Regions from separate parts of the Gordonia polyisoprenivorans genome, predicted to be linked through region 2. Evidence: riboswitches for the same ligand, from Rfam matches in the RefSeq annotation. Region 2 holds a riboswitch; each other region holds the start of a gene.

Region 1 (6,418 bases), 2.1 Mb from region 2:
ACGGGGCGTGACGGACCCGCAGCACCTCGGCCCGCATGACCCGCGCGAAGCTCGCGATGAGCACCACCGCCACCGCGATCGCGACCTTGGTGGTGCCGAACCCCAGGGCCGCGACGATGGCCAGGGCCAGCAACAGTTGGGGGACCGCGAGCATCACGTCGATGGCCCTCATGATCACCCCGTCGGCGATGGCCCCTGCGGTACCCGCGACCAACCCGAGGATCGCCCCGATGAGCAGCGCTACCCCGACGGCACCGATGGTCGCCGTCAGCGACAGACCCGCCCCGTGGACAAATCGCGCGTAGACGTCGCGGCCGAGGTTGTCGGTGCCGAACCAGTGCGACGCGCTCGGTGGTGAGAGTTTCTCCGAGGGCACGGCCAGCAGCGGGTCTCGCCCGGTGAACAAGCCCGGGGCCACGGCGAATCCGACGGCGAGCGCCAGGACGATCACCGCGACGGTCACCGCCGCATTGGACCGCAGCCACGCCCACACCGCCGCGGGCCGCACCGCCGTCGGACTCCACGACCAGGACGGCACCGACACACTGGTGTCGGATGAGTCAGACATTGATCAGCTCCGTCCGGGAGTCGTTGTCGCGCACCGTCGGCTTCCGTCGGCGTGCACCGCTGAGGATGCGGGGGTCGAGGAACGGGTAGACGACGTCGACGAGCAGGTTGATGGTGACGAAGACCAGCGCCGAGAGGGTCACCAGCGTCAACACGACCGGGATGTCCTGTGCGAGGACGGCGGATTGGGCGAGCTTGCCCACACCCGGCCGGGAGAACACCGTCTCGACCACGACCGCCCCGCCGAGGAGGTTGCCGACGACTACGCCGGCCACCGTCAGCGCCGGCAGCGACGAGACCCGCAGGATGTGTCGGGTGATGACGCGCCCGCGGCTCGCACCCTTCGCGGTGGCCGTCTGCACGAACGGCGCCGCATCGGTGGCGGTCATGCTGGTCATGAGGACCTGTCCGAGTACCCCGGCGTACGGGATGGCCAACGTCACCGCCGGCAGCACGATCGACCCGGGCCGGGTGTCCCCGAATGCCGGGAACCACGGCAGGCGAAAGGCGAAGACCTGCAACAGGACCAGTCCCACCCAGAACGTGGGCAGCGCCACCACCAGCGGGGGAATGGAGAGCAGCACCCGACGCAGCAGTGTCGAGCGGGTCCAGGTCGCGAGCACCGCGAGTCCGACCCCACCGATGACGGCGAGCGCCACCGCGGTGAGTGTGAGCGCCACGGTGCCGGGCAGGGCGTCGGCGATCACGTCGGTGACCGGGCGACCCTGGGAGATCGACAGACCGAAATCACCGTGCAGCGCGCCGGTCAACGCCGACCAATACTGTTGCCACACCGAACGATCCAGGCCATAGCGGGCTTTGAGGGCGGCGACGGCCGCCGGGTCGGCGGGAATCGAGGCATCCGAGGTCGCGATCGACACCGGATCCGAGGGCAGCAGGATCAGGATGACGAAGGCGACGGTGAATGCCGCCCACAGCACCCCGATGGCCGAGGCGATTCTGATCGCGAGATAGCGGATCATCGCCGGTCACCGACCCGAGAGCCAGGTGTCGTGGAATTGCAGGCGCGCCGAGGCGTCGAAGGACACCTGGTGTGCGGTGCTCGCGGTACCGATGGCCTGCGAGAGTTCGATGGTCGGCAGGAACAGTCCGTGCTCGATGATCTGGGTCTGGGCGGTGGCCAGATCCGCGTTGCGAGCGGCGGTGTCGGTGGTGCTCTGCTGCTGCGCCAGTGCCGTATCCAGCGCGGGAATCGGACCGCGCCGGTTCAGGTTTCGGGTGGTCAACCCGAACTGGGTGCGCAGGATATCCCCGTCGGCACGGGTCACGTTGTAGTAGATCGCGTCGTAGTCACCGGCGTTCTGTCGGACGGTGGCCTCGGCCGCGGGCACGACGTCGAGCGCCATGTCGACGCCGACGTTCTTCAGCTGCTGCTGGACGAGTTCGAGGATCGCCTGGTTGCCGGCGAACACCGGACTGTAGAGCATCGAGAACGCCAGGCGCCGGCCGTCTTTGACGCGAATGCCGTCCGGGCCGGGCCGCCAGCCGGCGGCGTCGAGCAGCTGCCTGGACTTGGCGGCGTCGAAGGTCAGCGCCGCGGTCTCGGCATGGAACCCCGGGGTGTTGGCGGCCAGCACCCCGGTCGCCGGGTGGAAGTCCTTGTCGAGCACGGTGTCGACGAGTTCGGTGCGGTTGATCGCCGGGAGCAGCGCGGTGCGCACCTGTTCATCGGCGAGCACTCCACGGGAGACGTTGGGCTGCAGGCCGAACGGCACACCGGGGTTCACCGCGGTGAGTACCTTGCCACCGGCCGAGGAGATCTGTGCCTTGTCGTTGGGGAGGGCATCGCTGATGACGTCGAGCTGACCGGAGCCCAGCGACCCGGTGCGCACACCCGATTCGGGGACGACGGTGAAGTCGATCCCGTCGAGGTAGGCATCGCCGGTGTGGGTGAACACCGCCGAGCCCCACTGATATCCCGTGCGTTTGCGCAGGGCGGCCGAACGGCCTTGTTGCCATGCGGAATAGACGAACGGCCCGGAGCCGATGTTGGTGCCCTGGCACCGCTGTTCGGGTGTGGCGGCGACGGTCGCGTCGGCCTGGATGCCGAGCTGCGGGGTCGAGGTCGCCTGCAGGAACTGTGCGTTCGGCGCGGAGAACTCGACCCGTGCGGTCAACGGGTCGACGACGGTGGTGCCGGTGTAGCCGCTGAGATAGGTTGCGGCCAAGGGCGCCTTGGCGCCGCCGAGGGTGGTGACGATGGCGTCGAAGTTCTTCTTGACCGAGTCGGCGGTCAGCGGGGTGCCGTTGCTGAAGGTGACGTCGGGCTTGAGATGGAAGGTGAAGGTCTTGGCGTCGGGGCTGACCTCCCAGCTCTGCGCCAGCCACGGTTTCAGGTCGCCGCTCCCGGGTACCTGGTCGGTCAGTGAGTCGACGATCTGACGGGTCACGTAGATCGTCTGGTTGGTGGCGCTCTGGGCGGGGTCGGAGCAGGTGGGCGCGTCGGAGAGGCCGTAGCGCAGCGTGCCGCCGGAGACCGGCGGGCCGGCGTCCTCGGACTGCGAGGAGCCCCCGCCGCATGCGGCGAGACCGAAGACAGCCAGCGCGGCAACGGTTGCCGTCGCGGTACGGGCGACGGTGGTGGTGATGCCACGCATCAGATGAGGCCCCATTTCTTGGCGAGGAGTTCGTGCGAGCGCAGCCGGTCACCGTGATCGTGGGTGACCGAGGTGATGACGAGTTCGTCTGCGTCGGTGAGTTTTCCGAGTGCGGCGAGACGCTCGACGACCGTGTCGGGGCTGCCCACGAACTGGGTCTCGAGGCGGTCGGCGACCAGTGCGCGCTGCTCGTCGGCCAGTGGTGGCGCGGTGGCCGGATCCGGATACTCGACGGCGCCGTGGCCGCTGCGGATGCTGTACACCCAGTGCCCGTAAGTGGAGGCGAGATGGCGTGCGGTGTCGTCGTCGTCGGCGACCACCACGTCGGCCGAGACCACCACGTACGGTTCGGCGAGCACCGCCGACGGCCGGAAGGCGGCGCGGTAGGCCTGCACCGCTTCGAGCGTGGTCCCGGGGCTCACGTGGTAGTTGGCGACGAACGGAAGTCCGCGCGCGCCGGCCACCTGGGCGCTCTGGCCCTTGCTGCTGCCGAAGATCCAGAGCTCGACGTCGGCGCCCTCACCGGGCACCGCATGCAGTTCGAAACCGGACGGGCTGCGATAGGTGCCCTCGAGCAGTGCGGCGATGTCGGCGACCTGCTCGGCGAAGTCCGGGGTCTGCGCACCGGGTTGGGTGAGTACCTCGAAGCTGCGTGCCAGGCGCGAATTCGCCAGCAGCGCCGACACATCGAATGGTTCGGGGAGCACCACACCGTCGACGACGCGACTCGGGCCGGGAATGCTCGGCAGGGGCGGCGCAGGTGTCGAAGCCTTCGGTGTCGCCGTGACCGCTTCCGCGCGCCGTTGACCGGAGCGTCCGAGACCCAGGTCGATGCGGCCGGGGTGGAAGGCGTCGAGCAGTCCGAAGGACTCGACGACCGAGACCGCGGTCGTCTGGCCGACCTGCACCGCCGCCGACCCGACCCGGATGGTGGTGGTGGCACCGGCGATGTGACCGATCAGGACGGCCGGGTTGGAGCCGGCCACCGCGACGAAGTGATGTTCGGCGACCCAGTAGCGGCGATAGCCCCACTGCTCGGCGTGCTGCGCGAGATCGATTGTATTTGCCAGTGCGGCAGCAGGATTGGAGCCCTCACTGATCGGTGCGAGGTCGAGCACCGACAACGGGGCATGGTCATGAAATGGCACGAGCCGACTCCCATCGATCCCGGCGTTAGCACCCTCCTCTGGGGGGTTGCTGCGACGTCGACGAGCCGGGTCTCTCGGTCGCTCCAGATGGTCGATTCACGGTAGGTCGGCGGCGCGGCGCACGGCAAGAAAGTCAGGAGTCACCCGGGTGCGTCGACGGCGTTCGGGCGTGTATGCGGCACATACTTTCGGTCACCATGGGATTAACCCGGACGCCCGCACGGCGTCGAGGACGAGCCGCGTCGTCGGAACGCCCATGTCGGTCTTGTCCGATACCGGCGATTTAGCCTAACCTAACGAGATGCGTGTTCGTGGAGTCCTCGCCGGCCTGTTGACCCTGATGTTCGTCGCCCTTGTCGGATGTTCGTCCCCCGACGATCCGGCCGGATCCACGGGTGGGACCGTGACCGTTGAGCACCAGTACGGATCGACGACGATTCCGAGCGATCCGACCAAGGTCGTGACATTCGGCGGCGCGTGGTCGGATTCGCTGATCCGCCTCGGGGTCCCGATCACGGCGGAGTTCCTCGCGCAGGGGTATTCGGGCCCGAACAATCGCTTCGCCTGGACGCCGGAGCACTCGTCGACGATCGTCACCTACGACGTGGAGGCCGGTCCCCCTGACGTCGCCGCGATCGCTCGGTTCGCCCCGCAGGTCATCCTCGCCGGATACCTGCCCGACCGTGCGGCCTACGACCGCCTGACGCAGATCGCCCCCACGATTCCGGTGATGGCCAAGAACACCGTCACCGACAGTTGGCAGGACGTGATGACGACGGCCGGCCGGATCTTCGGCAAGCAGCAGCAGGCCGATGAGGCCGTCGCCGAGGTCGAGCAGCAGATCGCGACCACCAAGGCGAAATACCCGGCGAGCCAGGGCAAGACGTTCACCTTCGGACAGTTGACCCCGCAGAATCAGTTCGGTGTGGTGACCAGCGACACCGACCCCTCCGCGAAACTGCTCGCCGAACTCGGCCTGGTTCTCGACCCGGCGGTCAAGGGGCTCGCGCCCGGCGGCGCACGCACGGTCGTGTCTGCCGAACGTATCGACATCTTCGCTTCGGACCTGCTGATCTTCTGGCCGCTGGTCGGCGGGCCCGAGGCCTTCGATGCGATACCCGGCTGGGATTCGCTGCCCGCGGTGCGCCGCGGCACGACGGTGTTCCTCACCAACGACACCGCGGCGGCGTTCAGCGCGCCCACGATCTACTCGGTGCCGTGGGCGGTCGACAAGCTGACGCCGGCGTTGGCGAAACTGTAGACGCGCCGCCTCAGGCGGCGCCGCGTTCCTCGATCTCCTCGAGCCGGTCGATCACGGTGCGCGCGAACACCTGCTGTTCGGTGACCGCGAGCTGGTTGCGGCTGCGCGAGGTGAACGCGAAGAGCCAATCGATCAGCGTGGTGAAGCGGTTGCGGAATCCGACGAGGTAGATCAGGTGCAGGAACAGCCATCCGAGCCAGGCGAGGTAACCGGAGAACTCGATGTGCCGTGACGTGCCGGGGATCGGCACGCTGGCGACGGCCGAGTACCGCGAGACCGTCGCCATCGATCCCTTGTCCCAGTAGGAGAACGGCTTTCGGGCGCGCAGGCTGCCGTTGAGCCGAGCGGTGATGGTGTCGGCGGCGTACCGCGCGGACTGATTGGCCGCCGGAGCCTGGCCCGGCACCCCGTCGAGTGCCATCATGTCGCCGACGATGAACACCTCGGCGTGGCCGGGCAGACTGAGATCGGGCTGCACCCGGACCCGGCCGGCGCGGTCGGTCTCGGCTCCGCTCCGCTCGGCGAGATGGCGGCCCAGTGGGCTGGCCGCGACACCCGCCGACCACACCTTGCACTGGCTCTCGATGCGTCGGGTGGTGCCGTCGGGGTCTTTGACCACCAGCCCATCGTAGTCCATGTCGACCACCATCGATCCCAGTTGGACGTCGACTCCCAGTGAGCGCAAACGCTTTTCGGCCCGCCCCCCGAGCTTGCGCCCGAACGGCGGAAGCACCGACGGCGCGGCGTCGAGCAGGATGACCCGCGCCTGCGTCGGATCGATGGAGTCGAACGCGCCGCGTAGCGTCTTGGCCGCCATCTCCGCG
Region 2 (6,418 bases):
GTGAAACGAGAACCCGACCCGGTCGCCGCCGAGCACGATGCGCTTGGACACCCAATTGCCCTTGGGGTCGGCGACGTCTCGGTCGGTTCCGGTGATCTCGTCTGTGGTGCGGACGATCATGCGAGCACCTCCTCGGTGGCATCGGCGAGGATTCCCAACCCGTGGTCGAGATCCTCGGTGGAAATGGTCAGCGGCGGAAGGAGTTTGACGACCTCGTCGGACGGGCCCGAGGTCTCGGCGAGCAGACCGGCGCCGAAGGCGGCGGCGCACACCTTGCCGGCGTCGGCGGGCTCGGCGAACACCAGGCCGCGCGCCATGCCGCGGCCGCGGGTCGACACACCCTCGTGACGGGCGGCCAGCGTGGAGAGGACCTCGTTGATCTGGCGGCCCTTCATGTGGACGTCGCGGGAGAGCGAATCGTCGGACCAGTAGTGCTCGATGGTCTTGGCCGCGGTGACGAACGCGGGATTGTTGCCGCGGAAGGTGCCGTTGTGCTCGCCCGGCGACCACACGTCGAGGTCGCGGCGGATGAGCACGAGTGCCAGCGGCAACCCGTATCCACTGATCGACTTGGACAGCGTGACGATGTCGGGCTTGATCCCGGCCTCCTCGAAGGAGAAGAACTCACCGGTGCGGCCGCAACCCATCTGCACGTCGTCGACGATCAGCAGGATGTCGCGTCGCCGGCAGAGCTCGGAGAGCGCACGCAACCATTCCGCACGCGCAACGTTGACACCGCCCTCGCCCTGCACGGTCTCGACGATGACCGCCGCGGGCAGGTTGAGTCCGCTGCCGGAGTCGTCGAGCACGCGCTCGAACCAGCTGAAGTCCTCGACGGCCCCGCCGAGGTAGTTGTCGAACGGCATCGGGGTCGCGTGCACGAGCGGGATTCCCGCGCCGGCGCGCTTCATCGAGTTGCCGGTCACCGACAGCGAGCCGAGGGTCATGCCGTGGAAGGCGTTGGTGAAACTCACGATCGATTCACGGCCGGTGACCTTGCGGGCCAGCTTCAGTGCCGACTCGACGGCGTTGGTGCCGGTCGGTCCGGGGAACTGGATCTTGTAGTCCAGATCACGCGGCGCGAGGATCTTGGAGGTGAACTCCTCGATCAGCCGACCCTTGGCCTCGGTGGCCATGTCGAGGCCGTGGGTGATGCCGTCGGACTCGATGTATTCGAGCAACGCGGATTTGAGGACCGGATTGTTGTGGCCGTAGTTGAGCGCACCGGCCCCGGCGAAGAAGTCCAGGTAGCGATCACCGCTGGTGTCGGTCAGCCACGATCCGCGGGCCTGACCGAACACCGTCGGCCAGCTACGGCAGTAACTGCGGACCTCGGATTCGTGTTGGGTGAAGACCGAGTCGTCGATGGAGGCCTTCTTGTCGGTGGGTTGGTCATTCATGGTTATTCCTCCAATGTGGGAAATCTGTGGGGCCGCCGATCCGTCGACGCGCCGGTGCCGCGGGAGCGCACCACGGTGCGGCGAGTGAAGCGCTGTTGCACGCGATTGTCGCTGTGCAACAGCGATTCTCGGCGACGGGTGAGCGACAAGTGTTGTGCGGCCGCATTCTTGACCGTGTGCGGGGTCGGACCGGAACCGCTCGGGAGCTGACTCCCGTTGCCCGGCCTCAGGGTTCGGGGACCTCGGGTTCGAGCAGGTAGAGATCCTCGGGCTCGTGTGCGTCCGGGAAGTCGCCGGCGGCGAACAGGTCGCGCCGGGCGAACCGGAGTCCGCGAGCGGCCGCCACGGACGCGAACAATCGTTGCGAGGCAACGTTGTCGGGGCTGATGGTGGTGTGCATGGCCACCACCCCGCGGCGCGCGGCACGATCGAAGAGCCGGTGCAGCATCGTTGCTGCGATCCCGTGGCCGCGATAGGCGTCGTCGACCGCCACCTGCCAGACCATGAGGGTCGACGGGTCGGAGGGACGCCGATATCCGGTGACGAATCCTGCAGTGCGGCCGTCGACCTCGGCGACGATGGACGTCTCGGCGAAGTCTCGGCACCACAGCACGTAGGCGTAGCTGGAATTCACGTCGAGCACCTGGGAGTCCTTGGCAATCTCCCAGAGTCGGGTACCGTCGGCCACCGAGGGAACTCGGTAGTCGAGAGTGAGAAGGGGTGATGGGGCCGTTCTTGTGTGGGACGGGCTCATAACGCATTCGACGTTAACAACGTGTGTCGACGAATTCACCTGCCTGCGTAAATCGGTGGGGAAATGTCCCCTCAATGCCCAGTTCATCCGGTGTATGTGATGCGGGACACAAACGCTTGCGACGACTCGCTGCGGGTGGGCGAAATGTCCGGCAGCGACGTGGCGGTGACGCCCCCGCCGGTGCCGCCCGTCGAGGGTCGCCGCCCACCGGAATCGGCAATGGGAGAATGGTCCGGTGACCCGGATCATCGCCGGCCGCCACGGCGGACGCCCACTGAAGGTTCCCGACGCCGGGACCCGGCCCACCTCCGATCGGGTGCGTGAGGCGGTGTTCAACATTCTCGATGCCCGGATCGATCTGGAGGGCGCCGCGATCCTCGACCTCTATGCCGGGTCCGGTGCGCTGGGCCTCGAAGCACTCTCCCGTGGTGCGTCCTCGGCCGTGTTCGTCGACAACCGCCGTCGCGCCACCGCTGTCGTCACCGCCAATCTGAAGGCGCTCGGCGTCGCCGAGGTGGGTCGGGTGATCACCGCACCGGTGCCGGCGTTCCTGGCCGCCGGTGCCCCGGCCCGCGTGGATGTCGCGCACCACGAGGATGTGACGGGCGGCTTCGATGTGATCTTCTCCGACCCGCCCTATGCGCTCACCGACGACGAGGTGCACGGCGACCTGACGGCGCTCGGATCGGGTGGTTGGCTCGCCGACGGCGGCCTGCTGGTGCTCGAGCGCGGCCGACGGGCCACGACACACTGGCCGTCCGGCTGGGAGATCGTCACCGACAAGTCCTACGGCGACACCACGGTGCAGGTCGCGCGAGTCACCGGCGGGGCGGGCGGGTAGGTTCTGCAGAGTATGACCAGCGCGGTGATCCCCGGCTCCTTCGATCCCTTCACGCGTGGGCACCGCTACGTCGTCGAGCGGGCGGCCGCGTGTTTCGACGAACTGGTGGTCACCGTGGTCGTCAATCCCAACAAGCGCGGGCTGTTCTCGGTCCCGGAGCGACTCGAACTCATCCGGGAGGACTGCGCCGATCTGCCCAACGTGCGGGTGGATCAATGGACCGGCCTGCTCGTCGACTATCTCCGAGAGAACGCGATCCACTCCATCGTCAAGGGCCTGCGCTCGTCGGTGGACTTCGACTACGAGCTTCCGATGGCGCAGATGAATCGTGAGCTGGCCGACGTCGAAACCGTCTTCCTGCTGACCGATCCCCGCTACGCGCACGTCTCGAGTTCACTGGTGAAAGAAGTCGCCAAGCTCGGCGGCGACGTCACACCCTTTCTCTCCCCGCACATCCACCGACGCCTCGAGGCGATCCTGGCCGGTGAACGCAGCATCTGACGACCGCGGCGTCCGAGGAATGGTGGTGTCCGACCCGACGCCACGAGACTTTCACTCCTCGGCGAATGTAAATGCTGACCGCGGCGGCGCGCGGCAGTAGCGTGAGCACGACGGTCATGAGTGTCAACGTCAAGCCCTGGCTGGTTGACCGGCAACCCTCGCATCGCGGTGGGGTGCCCCAGGTGACGACCGGATCGGGTGTATCCCGATAAGCGTGATGGACACGGCCACAACGACTTCGTGAGGAGTCGTCGTGCCGTCGTGGTCGTCGGTTGCCGCGGGATGCGCCCCGGGGTGGCGGCGGGCACGCATCTCCTCGCGTCTGTTCCCGTTCCCGTGTGAAGGAGAGTGCCGCCATGTCCGCCCCATCGCCGTCCACGAGTGCCGGTCCTCTCCCGGCGCCGTCGGGGGACCCGCGGTCGTCGTCGGGGAAATCCACGCCGCCGACCGCCGAACGCGTTGCGCCCCTGCGTCATCCCGGCCGGTGGATTCTCGCCGCGATCGTGCTCGTCGTCGGCGCGCAGCTGGTCCACGGCCTGGCCACCAATGCATTCTTCCAATGGGATCGATTCGGGTACTGGTTCTTTCGCCCCGTCGTTCTCGAAGGTCTCGGGGTCACCCTGGAGGTCGCGGCGTACAGTGCGGTGCTCGCTCTGGCCGTGGGTATCGTCCTGGCGCTGATGCGGCTGTCGAACAATCCCGTGCTCGCGGCGGTCAGTTGGGGATACGTGTGGTTCTTTCGATCGATCCCGCTGATCGTCCTGCTTCTCATCCTGTTCAACTTCGGGGCGCTCTACCAGAGTCTGAGTATCGGTATTCCATTCGGGCCGGGACTGTTTCATTTCTCCGAGGCAGATCTGGCGACTCCGTTCCTGATCGCCGTCATCGGTATCACCATCCACGAGGCGGCGTTCGCCGCCGAGATCGTGCGCGGCGGCATCCTGTCGGTCGATGCGGGTCAACACGAAGCCGCTGCCGCACTGGGCATTCCACGGCGATACCACTTTCTGCGCATCACGTTGCCGCAGGCATTGCGCTCCATCGTGCCGTCGTATGTGAATCTGCTGATCGGACTGATCAAGTCGACGTCGCTGGTCTACTACGTGTCGCTACTCGATCTGTTCGGCGTGGTCTCGACCCAGTCGAGCACCTACTCCGGTGACATCATCCCGCTGCTGATGGTGGCGACGGTCTGGTATGTGATCCTCACCAGCGCCGTCTCGATCGTCCAGTTCTACGTCGAGCGCTACTTCGCGCGAGGGGCGGTCCGCACCCTGCCCCCGACGCCGATACAGCGATTGCGGTTCGCTGTTGCCGGCGCTCGCCGGAGCATCGCCCTGCGTCCCTGGGAGCGTGCCGCATGACGCGCGCCGCCATCACCCCGGACACGACGTCGGCCGGTGTCGAGGTGCAGATCGTGGGCGCCCACCGCTTCTACGCCGACCACCACGTCCTCAAGGGCATCGACCTCACGATCCGCCCGGGAGAGGTGACGGTGATCCTCGGACCCTCGGGCTCGGGCAAGTCGACCCTGCTCCGTGCCGTGAACCATCTCGAACGGCTCGACGCAGGCCACGTCAGCGTCGGCGGTGAACTGATCGGCGTCCGCCGTACGGGCGGCCGGCTCCGGGAATTGCCCGAACGCGAGATCCTGCGACAGCGACGCCGCATCGGCTACGTCTTCCAGTCGTTCAACCTGTTCTCCAACCTGACCGCAGGCCAGAACGTCGCGGCACCACTGGTCTCGACCGGCCGGATCAGCCGCGGCGACGCCGAGAGCGCTGCCCGCGCACTCCTTGCGCGCGTGGGACTTTCGGACAAGTACGACGCATATCCGCGCCAGCTCTCCGGTGGTCAGCAACAGCGGGTCGCCATCGCCCGGGCACTGGCCGTCGAGCCCGGGGTGCTGCTCTTCGACGAGCCGACCTCGGCCCTCGATCCCGAGCTCGTGGGCGACGTCCTCGCGGTGATCCGTGATCTCGCCGCCACCGGCACGACCTTGATCGTCGTGACCCACGAGATCGGCTTCGCCCGCGAGGTCGCCGACACCATCGTCTTCCTCGACAACGGGCGCATCGTCGAGCAGGGCACCCCGGAGCAGGTCCTCGACCACCCGACTCACCAGCGCACCAAGGACTTCCTGCTCCGAGTGCTCTGACTGCTCCGAGTGCTCTGACCGCCACACTCCGACCACCACCACCGTCGGCGACCCCTCCGGGGCACGTCGTCATCCTCCCTGCTGTCACACCCCAGAAACGGAGTAACTCCATGTCACCAACGCGTTTCACCGATCGCGTCACCCCTCGAACCCGCGCTCGTCGCCGTGCCGCGACGCGGCTCGGTGTTGTCACCGTGGCACTCGGCCTCGTCGGCGGTCTGCTCACCGCGTGCTCGGGCGGTTCCACCGACGCCGCCGAACCATCCGGAAAGCCGGGCGACGTCGTCATCGGGGCGGTGTCCAACGGCGCCGCCAACCAAATCGATCTGACTGTGCCGCAGGTCGATTCGATTCGCAACGCGCTGCCTGCGGCGGTGCGTGACTCCGGGGAGCTGTCGATCGGGATCGGGGCACTGCCCTCGGGATACCCGCCCTTGGCGTACATCGGCTCCGATCAGCACACGCTGACCGGCGCCGAACCCGACCTCGGGCGCCTCGTCGCGGCCGTCTTCGGACTCAAGCCGGTGATCACCAACGCCACGTGGGAGAACCTCTTCGTCGGAATCGACAGCGGGCGAACCGATGTCGGGTTCTCCAACATCACCGTGACCGAAGAGCGCAAAGAGAAATACGACTTCGCGACCTACCGCAAGGACGAGATCGCCTTCGAGGTGCTCAAGGCGAGCTCCTGGAACTTCGACGGCAACTACGAGAACCTTGCGGGCAAGAAGGTTGCGGTCGGGTCGGGCACCAACCAGGAACGC
Region 3 (6,418 bases), 2.7 Mb from region 2:
CGGCCACACCGAGCGTCGCACCGATCTGCCGGAAGAAGGTCGCGGTACCCGTCGACAGTCCCATGTCCTTGGGCGGCAGGATGTTCTGCATGGCCAGGGTGATGGGCTGCATGAGGTTGCCGAGTCCGAAGCCGAGGAAGAACGCGTAGATCATCACCAGCCACACCGGTGTCGACAGTCCGACGGTGTGCAACAGGAACATCATCACCGTGATCAGGATCGAGCCCACGATGGTGAAGATCTTGTACCGCCCGGTCCGCGAGATCAGCTGACCCGAGAGCACCGACCCGGTCATCAGCCCGAGCACCATCGGCAGCATCTGCAGGCCGGCGACCATCGGGCTCGACCCGCGCAGCACCTGGAAGTACTGCGGCAGCATCGAGATGCCGCCGAACATCACCGCACCGACGATCATCGAGACGACGATGCCCTGCGCGAAGACGCGATTCTTGAAGACGCGCAACGGGATCAACGCGTCTTCACCCATCAGGTGCTCGATGAGCACGAACACCGCGAGCCCCACGGCGCCGACGATGTAACACAGCCAGGACCAGCCCGACAGCCATCCCCACTCGCGACCCTGTTCGGCGACGATCAGCAGCGGCGCGACGGTCACCGCGAGCGCGGTGGCACCCCAGTAGTCGGTGCGGCCGCCGATGCCCTTGTTCTGGTCGTAATTGAGCACCTTGTAGACCACGATGAGGGCCAGGATGCCGATCGGCACATTGACCAGGAACACCCAGCGCCAGCCGGAGACCCAGAGGATCGAGGACTGGCCGGCGAACAGTCCGCCGAGCACCGGTCCCAGCACGCTGGAGGTGCCGAATACGGCCAGGAAGTAGCCCTGGTACTTGGCGCGTTCGCGGGGCGGGACGATGTCACCGATGGTGGTCAGCGCCAAGGTGAACAGGCCGCCGGCACCGATGCCCTGGAAGGCGCGGAACGCGGCGAGCTCGTACATCGAGGTCGCCATGCTGCAGGCCAGCGAACCGATCACGAAGATCGAGATGGCCAGCAGGAAGAACGGCTTACGTCCGTAGAGATCGGAGAGCTTGCCGTAGAGCGGTGTGACGATGGTCGAGGTCACCAGGTAGGCGGTGGTGACCCACGCCTGCATGTCGTAGCCCTGCAGATCGTCAGCGATCGTGCGGATCGCGGTCGAGACGATCGTCTGGTCGAGTGCCGCGAGGAACATGCCGAGCATCAGACCGGCCAGAACTGTCAGGATCTGCCGGTGCGAGAGTCCCGCTCCGGCGTGCTCCTCCGGGGGGCTCACCGCCGAGGCGGTGACGTTGTCGTTGGTCATGGGGTCCTCGAGGTCGTAGGGGCTGGGGGGATACGTGGGGATTCGGACGACGGTGCCGTCTCGGATGGCCGACGTTCGCACGCCGGCGGCACCAGGGTCTCGGTGGCATCAACGAAGCGGGTGAGAAGCGTCACCAACGTCGCCAGCTCGTCGGACGACCACTCGCTCATGGTGGAGTTCACCGCCGTGCGGCGCCCCGACCGCATCGACTCGACGCGTTCACGTCCGGCGTCGGTGACGACGAGCAGCGTCGCGCGTCCGTCGTGCGGGTCGGCTTCGCGCCGGATCAGCCCGAGATCGACGAGCTGACTGACGTGTCTGCTGACCGTCGACGGATCGGCGCCGAGTTCCGCGGCCAGCTCTCGTGAGCGCATCGGGCGTTTGACCAGATGGAACAGGCCTTTGAAGGCCGCCGTCTCGAACTCACCGTCGGGCGTGCGGAAGGTCGTGTGGACCGCGCGGTCGCGGATACGGATGTAGCGCGCGAGTGCGTCGAAGAGCTGATCGATGTCGCGATCGTCGAGCATGCCGATTCCCCGATCGGTGAGGATGTCCGATTTCCTTGCCGCGTACAACTAGTTGCTGAGTGCATGTAGTTGACGGCCGCAAGTATGCGCTCGAGTTCGTCGTCATGGCAAATCCCATTAGGATCGACGGTCGTGACCCCTGTACCCCCACCGACGTCATCGGGTAGCCGTCCACACTTCACTTCCATGCCTGACCTGGCCTTACGGGACCTGGGCGGCGCCGTCGTGTGGACCAACGACGACCTCTTCGCCGAGGCGCAGAACCTGATCAAGACCCCCCCGGCGCAGTATCAGCCCGCGACGTTCGGCCACAAGGGACAGATCTACGACGGCTGGGAGACGCGACGGCGTCGAGAAGCGGGAGTCGATCAGGCGATCGTGCGGCTCGGCGCGCCGGGTGTCATCTACGGCGTCGTCGTCGACACGGCGTGGTTCAAGGGCAACTATCCGCCGTTCATCTCCGTCGAGGCCGCCGCCAAGGAGGGCGTCGTCTCCGTCGACGAACTGCTGACCGACACCGAGTGGGTCACCATCGTCGAGAAGAGCCCCGTCGACGGCGACACCCGCAACCCGTTCCGGGTCGACGCGAAGGATCGCTTCACCCACGTGCGTCTGACGATGCATCCCGACGGCGGTGTGGCCCGATTCCGGGTCCATGGGCGCGGCGTACCCAACCCGCACTTCTTCCGTTACGGCCATTTCGACCTGGCCGCGTTGGAGAACGGTGGCCTGATCACGGCCTGCTCCAACATGTTCTACAGCTCGCCCAACAACCTGCTCATGCCCGGCCGTGCACGGCACATGGGCGAGGGCTGGGAGACCTCGCGTCGGCGCGACGACGGCAACGACTGGGTGCAGGTACGCCTGGCCGGACAGGGCCGGGTGAGCCTCGTCGAACTCGACACCAGCTACTTCCTGGGCAACGCGCCCGGCGCGGCAATGGTCCGCGGCCGCGACGGCGAGGACGGCGAGTGGTTCGAGGTGTTGGGCCGCACCGACTTACAGCCCGACACCCGGCACCGGTTCGTCATCGACCTCGACCGGCCGATGACCGAGGCGCGCATCGACGTCTACCCCGACGGCGGGATGGCCCGACTCAAGCTGTACGGCCTGCTGACCGACGAGGCGCAGACCGAACTCGTTGAGCAGTGGGAGCGCGGCGAGGCCTGAGCACGACTGGTCGCCGGGATGTCAGGCCGCGCGTCGCTCCGCGAACGACGGCAACACCAGCTCGCGCACGCGGTGACTCGTCGCCGAACCGTCGAGTGGCACCAGGATCACCGCGTCGGCGACCTCGGCCGCGTAGATGTCGCGGATGAGGGTCACCAGACCGCTCGGCGTACCCACATAGCGGACGGTGCCGCCGTTGATCTCGTCCGGAATGTGTGCGACCGCCGCCCGCGCCGACGCGGCGCTGGGCGCGATCGCCACCTCCACCTCGAGTGCGACGGAGAAGTTCGCGGTGTCGCGGGTACCGGCCCGCAGCAGCGAGCGGGCCCGCTGGGCGTCACGCAGCGTGGGTCGACGGACGACGATGGCCGACGGCTCGGCGGGAACGTCGTCGGCGAGCGCGACGCGCAGCGACGGCCGTCCGATGCTGATGCGATCGAGTTCGATGGTCATGCCGGGTTCCCTCCGGGTGAGGTCGAGATGAGTTGTGCCAGAGCGTCGATCAAGCGGTCGATGTCGGCGGCCCCGGTGCCGAGGCCGAAGCTCGCGCGCACGGCGCCGTCGGGGTGGCCGAGGCGAGTGAGGATCGGGTGGGCGCAGAACTTTCCGTCGCGCACGCCGATGCCGTGTTCGTCGCTGAGATATTCGGCGACGGCGCGCGGTGCAATGCCGTCGACGCCGAACCCGGCGATCCCGACGCGATCGGTGATGTCGTCGAAGATGCGGAGTGCCTCGACGCCGTCGATCCGCGCGAGACCGTCATCGAGACGGCAACGCAATTCGTGTTCGTGCAGGCCGATCGCCTCGAAGCCGATCTCGGTGATCGCCTCGCAGGCCGCGGCGATGGCGATGGCGCCCAACACATTCGGAGACCCTGCTTCATGCCGCGCGGCACCGGTGTGCCAGGCAGTGGCCGCGCAGTTCTCGTCGGGCCCGTCGACGACGCTCACCTGCGCCGAGGCGCCACCGCCGGCGAGATACGGGTCGGCGGCGTCGAGCCAGTCCGTTCGTCCGATGAGCACTCCCGCCCCGAACGGCGCGTAGACCTTGTGACCGGAGAACACCAGGTAGTCGATACCGTGGCTGACCATCGACACCGGCCGGTGGGCGACGAGTTGGGCTGCGTCGACGAGGATGCGCGCGCCGTGTCGGTGCGCGATGGCGGCGAGGCGACCGATCGGCAGGACCTCGCCGGTGACGTTGGAGGCCGCGGTCACCGCGAGCAATGCCGCGGGAGCCGCGGCCAGTTCGCATTCGAGCGCGACGAGGGTGTCCTCGATACCCGGACGCGCGGTCACGATGCGGGCCGTCCCGGAGTCGCGCGAGACCCACGGCAGGAGGTTGGCGTGGTGCTCGATGTCGAAGACCACAACGTCGCCGGGGGTGCAGTGGGCCGCCAGATTGATCGCGTCGGTGGTGTTGCGGGTGAACACGACGGTGTCGTCGGCACGCCCACGCACGAAGCGCCGCACCGTCTCCCGGCACTGCTCGTAGCGACGGGTGGTGACCTGGGACAGATGGCCGGCACCGCGGTGGACACTCGCGTACTGGTGCAGCGACGCGGCGACGGCGTCGGCGACCGCGGTCAGGGCGGGGGCGCTCGCCGCATAGTCGAGATTGGCGTAGGCCACCTCGTTCCCGTCGGCGAGCGGCACCGGCTGTCCTGCGCCGACGACCTCGGCCAGCGGCTCGCAGGACGACGGATCTGCGCACACGGTGGCGGCGACCGATGCGGGGGTGGCGACAGCAGTCATCGAAAAATCTCCTCGGGAATCCACGCTTGCCGTGTCCGGGTGGTACACGGCCAGGTCGTCACCCGGAGCACCCCACCGCGGAGGAGGGTTGCCGACCAGCGAGCCGGGGCTTGTCACTGGCACTCATGACCTGCACCAAGGGTGACCTATCACGTCCGAGGGTGTCAATTTTCACTCAGCGTGGGCGAAATCCCGGCGCCGTCCGGCGCTAGGTTGGTCGGGTGAGCGGCGAACCTGTGGGAGATGAGGGAACGGGGCCTGCCCCGTTCGTGTTGTCGCGTCCGCACGGAGCGGTTCGGGCCGAGGGCGTTGCGCGACGGTTCACCGCGGTCTCCGACGCCGCCGAGGCACTGCGATCCGGTGCGGTGGCGTCGGTGGTCGGCGCACTCCCGTTCGACCCCGCCGATCCGGCCGCGCTGTTCGCACCCGAGCGATTGCATCGGGAACAGGCGCTCGGTGGGCGCGCCCCCCTCCGTCATTCACTGACCCACTTCGTCGAGATCCCCAACGCCGCCACACATCGGGAGCGGGTGCGCCGGGCGGTGGCCGCCATCGATGCCGGCGACCTCGACAAGGTGGTGCTCGCGAGAACCGTTGGTGCGGTGCTTGATTCACCGGTCGAGATCGGCGAGCTCCTCGAGGCGCTGGCGCACGGCAATTCCGAACGCAATGCGTTCGTGGTCGACACCGGCCACTCGTGGCTGCTCGGCGCGAGCCCGGAGTTGTTGCTGCACAAGAGCGGCCGCGAGGTCACCTGTCATCCGTATGCCGGTTCGGCTCCTCGCTCGTCGGACCCGGAAGCCGATCGCGAAGCCCGGGAGAAACTCGCCGCGTCGGACAAGGATCATCGCGAGCACGCGTTTGTCGTCGAGCATCTGCGTGAACGGTTGGCGCCGATCAGCGACGAACTCTCTGTCGCGACCCGACCTCAGTTGCTTTCCACCGGCGAGATGTGGCATCTGGCCACACCGATTCGCGCCCGGCTCACCGATCCGGATGTCGGCGCGCTCGACCTGGCCCTCGCCCTGAGCCCCACCCCCGCGGTGTGCGGAACACCGACCGACGCTGCGGCACAGTTCATCCGGGATCACGAGGAACCCCGTGGACTCTACGCCGGCGCCGTCGGCTGGGCCGACGCACACGGCGACGGCGAGTGGATGGTCACCATCCGTTGCCTCGAACTCGACGCCGACCGACAAACCTTTCGCACGTGGGCCGGCGGCGGCATCGTCGCCGACTCCGATCCCGAAGCCGAACTCGCCGAGACCACCGACAAACTGCTGACGGTATTGCGGGCGTTGGGAATCGACAACCGCTGATCAGCAGGCCTCCTCCCCCGGCGGTCGAGGCTTGCTCGAGTAACCTTCCCCATCGGTGGCCCAGGCGCACCCCCGTACCTGGACATACCCGCCCCATCGACGATCCAGGCCCCCGCACTCGAGCAGCCCTCCCCATCGACGGTTCCATGCGCACCACCCCCGTACCCGAGCAACCCCTCCCCATCGATGATCCAGGCGCACAACCCCGTACTCGAGCATCCCCTCCCCATCGACGGTCCATACGCACCACCCCCGTACCCGAGCATCCCCTCCCCATCGATGATCCATACGCACAACCCCCCGTACCCGAGTCATCCCCTCCCCATCGATGGTCGAGGTGCA

What was found. Region 2 has a riboswitch for S-adenosylmethionine ahead of J6U32_RS13925 (amino acid ABC transporter permease). Riboswitches for the same ligand answer to the same signal wherever they lie in the genome.
Region 1: another riboswitch for S-adenosylmethionine. It lies ahead of J6U32_RS23425 (LLM class flavin-dependent oxidoreductase); the one in region 2 lies ahead of J6U32_RS13925 (amino acid ABC transporter permease).
Region 3: another riboswitch for S-adenosylmethionine. It lies ahead of J6U32_RS25805 (aminotransferase class V-fold PLP-dependent enzyme); the one in region 2 lies ahead of J6U32_RS13925 (amino acid ABC transporter permease).

Annotation. Positions count from the first base shown of each region.
Region 1 covers NZ_CP072203.1:5,227,196-5,233,613, forward strand. Annotated here, with positions in the region: gene J6U32_RS23410 (ABC transporter permease) at 1-568, opposite strand, end outside; gene J6U32_RS23415 (ABC transporter permease) at 561-1,550, opposite strand; gene J6U32_RS23420 (ABC transporter substrate-binding protein) at 1,557-3,185, opposite strand; gene J6U32_RS23425 (LLM class flavin-dependent oxidoreductase) at 3,185-4,333, opposite strand; SAM riboswitch class I at 4,341-4,427, opposite strand; gene J6U32_RS23430 (ABC transporter substrate-binding protein) at 4,635-5,594, shown strand; gene J6U32_RS23435 (NAD(P)/FAD-dependent oxidoreductase) at 5,605-6,418, opposite strand, start outside.
Region 2 covers NZ_CP072203.1:3,085,995-3,092,412, forward strand. Annotated here, with positions in the region: gene J6U32_RS13900 (ectoine synthase) at 1-120, opposite strand, end outside; gene ectB (diaminobutyrate--2-oxoglutarate transaminase) at 117-1,400, opposite strand; gene ectA (diaminobutyrate acetyltransferase) at 1,627-2,154, opposite strand; gene rsmD (16S rRNA (guanine(966)-N(2))-methyltransferase RsmD) at 2,390-2,995, shown strand; gene coaD (pantetheine-phosphate adenylyltransferase) at 3,008-3,496, shown strand; SAM riboswitch class IV at 3,609-3,717, shown strand; gene J6U32_RS13925 (amino acid ABC transporter permease) at 3,853-4,860, shown strand; gene J6U32_RS13930 (amino acid ABC transporter ATP-binding protein) at 4,857-5,654, shown strand; gene J6U32_RS13935 (ABC transporter substrate-binding protein) at 5,765-6,418, shown strand, end outside.
Region 3 covers NZ_CP072203.1:5,743,733-5,750,150, forward strand. Annotated here, with positions in the region: gene J6U32_RS25785 (MDR family MFS transporter) at 1-1,306, opposite strand, end outside; gene J6U32_RS25790 (MarR family winged helix-turn-helix transcriptional regulator) at 1,303-1,833, opposite strand; gene alc (allantoicase) at 2,020-3,003, shown strand; gene J6U32_RS25800 (hypothetical protein) at 3,025-3,456, opposite strand; gene J6U32_RS25805 (aminotransferase class V-fold PLP-dependent enzyme) at 3,453-4,757, opposite strand; SAM riboswitch class IV at 4,775-4,888, opposite strand; gene J6U32_RS25810 (isochorismate synthase) at 4,979-6,076, shown strand.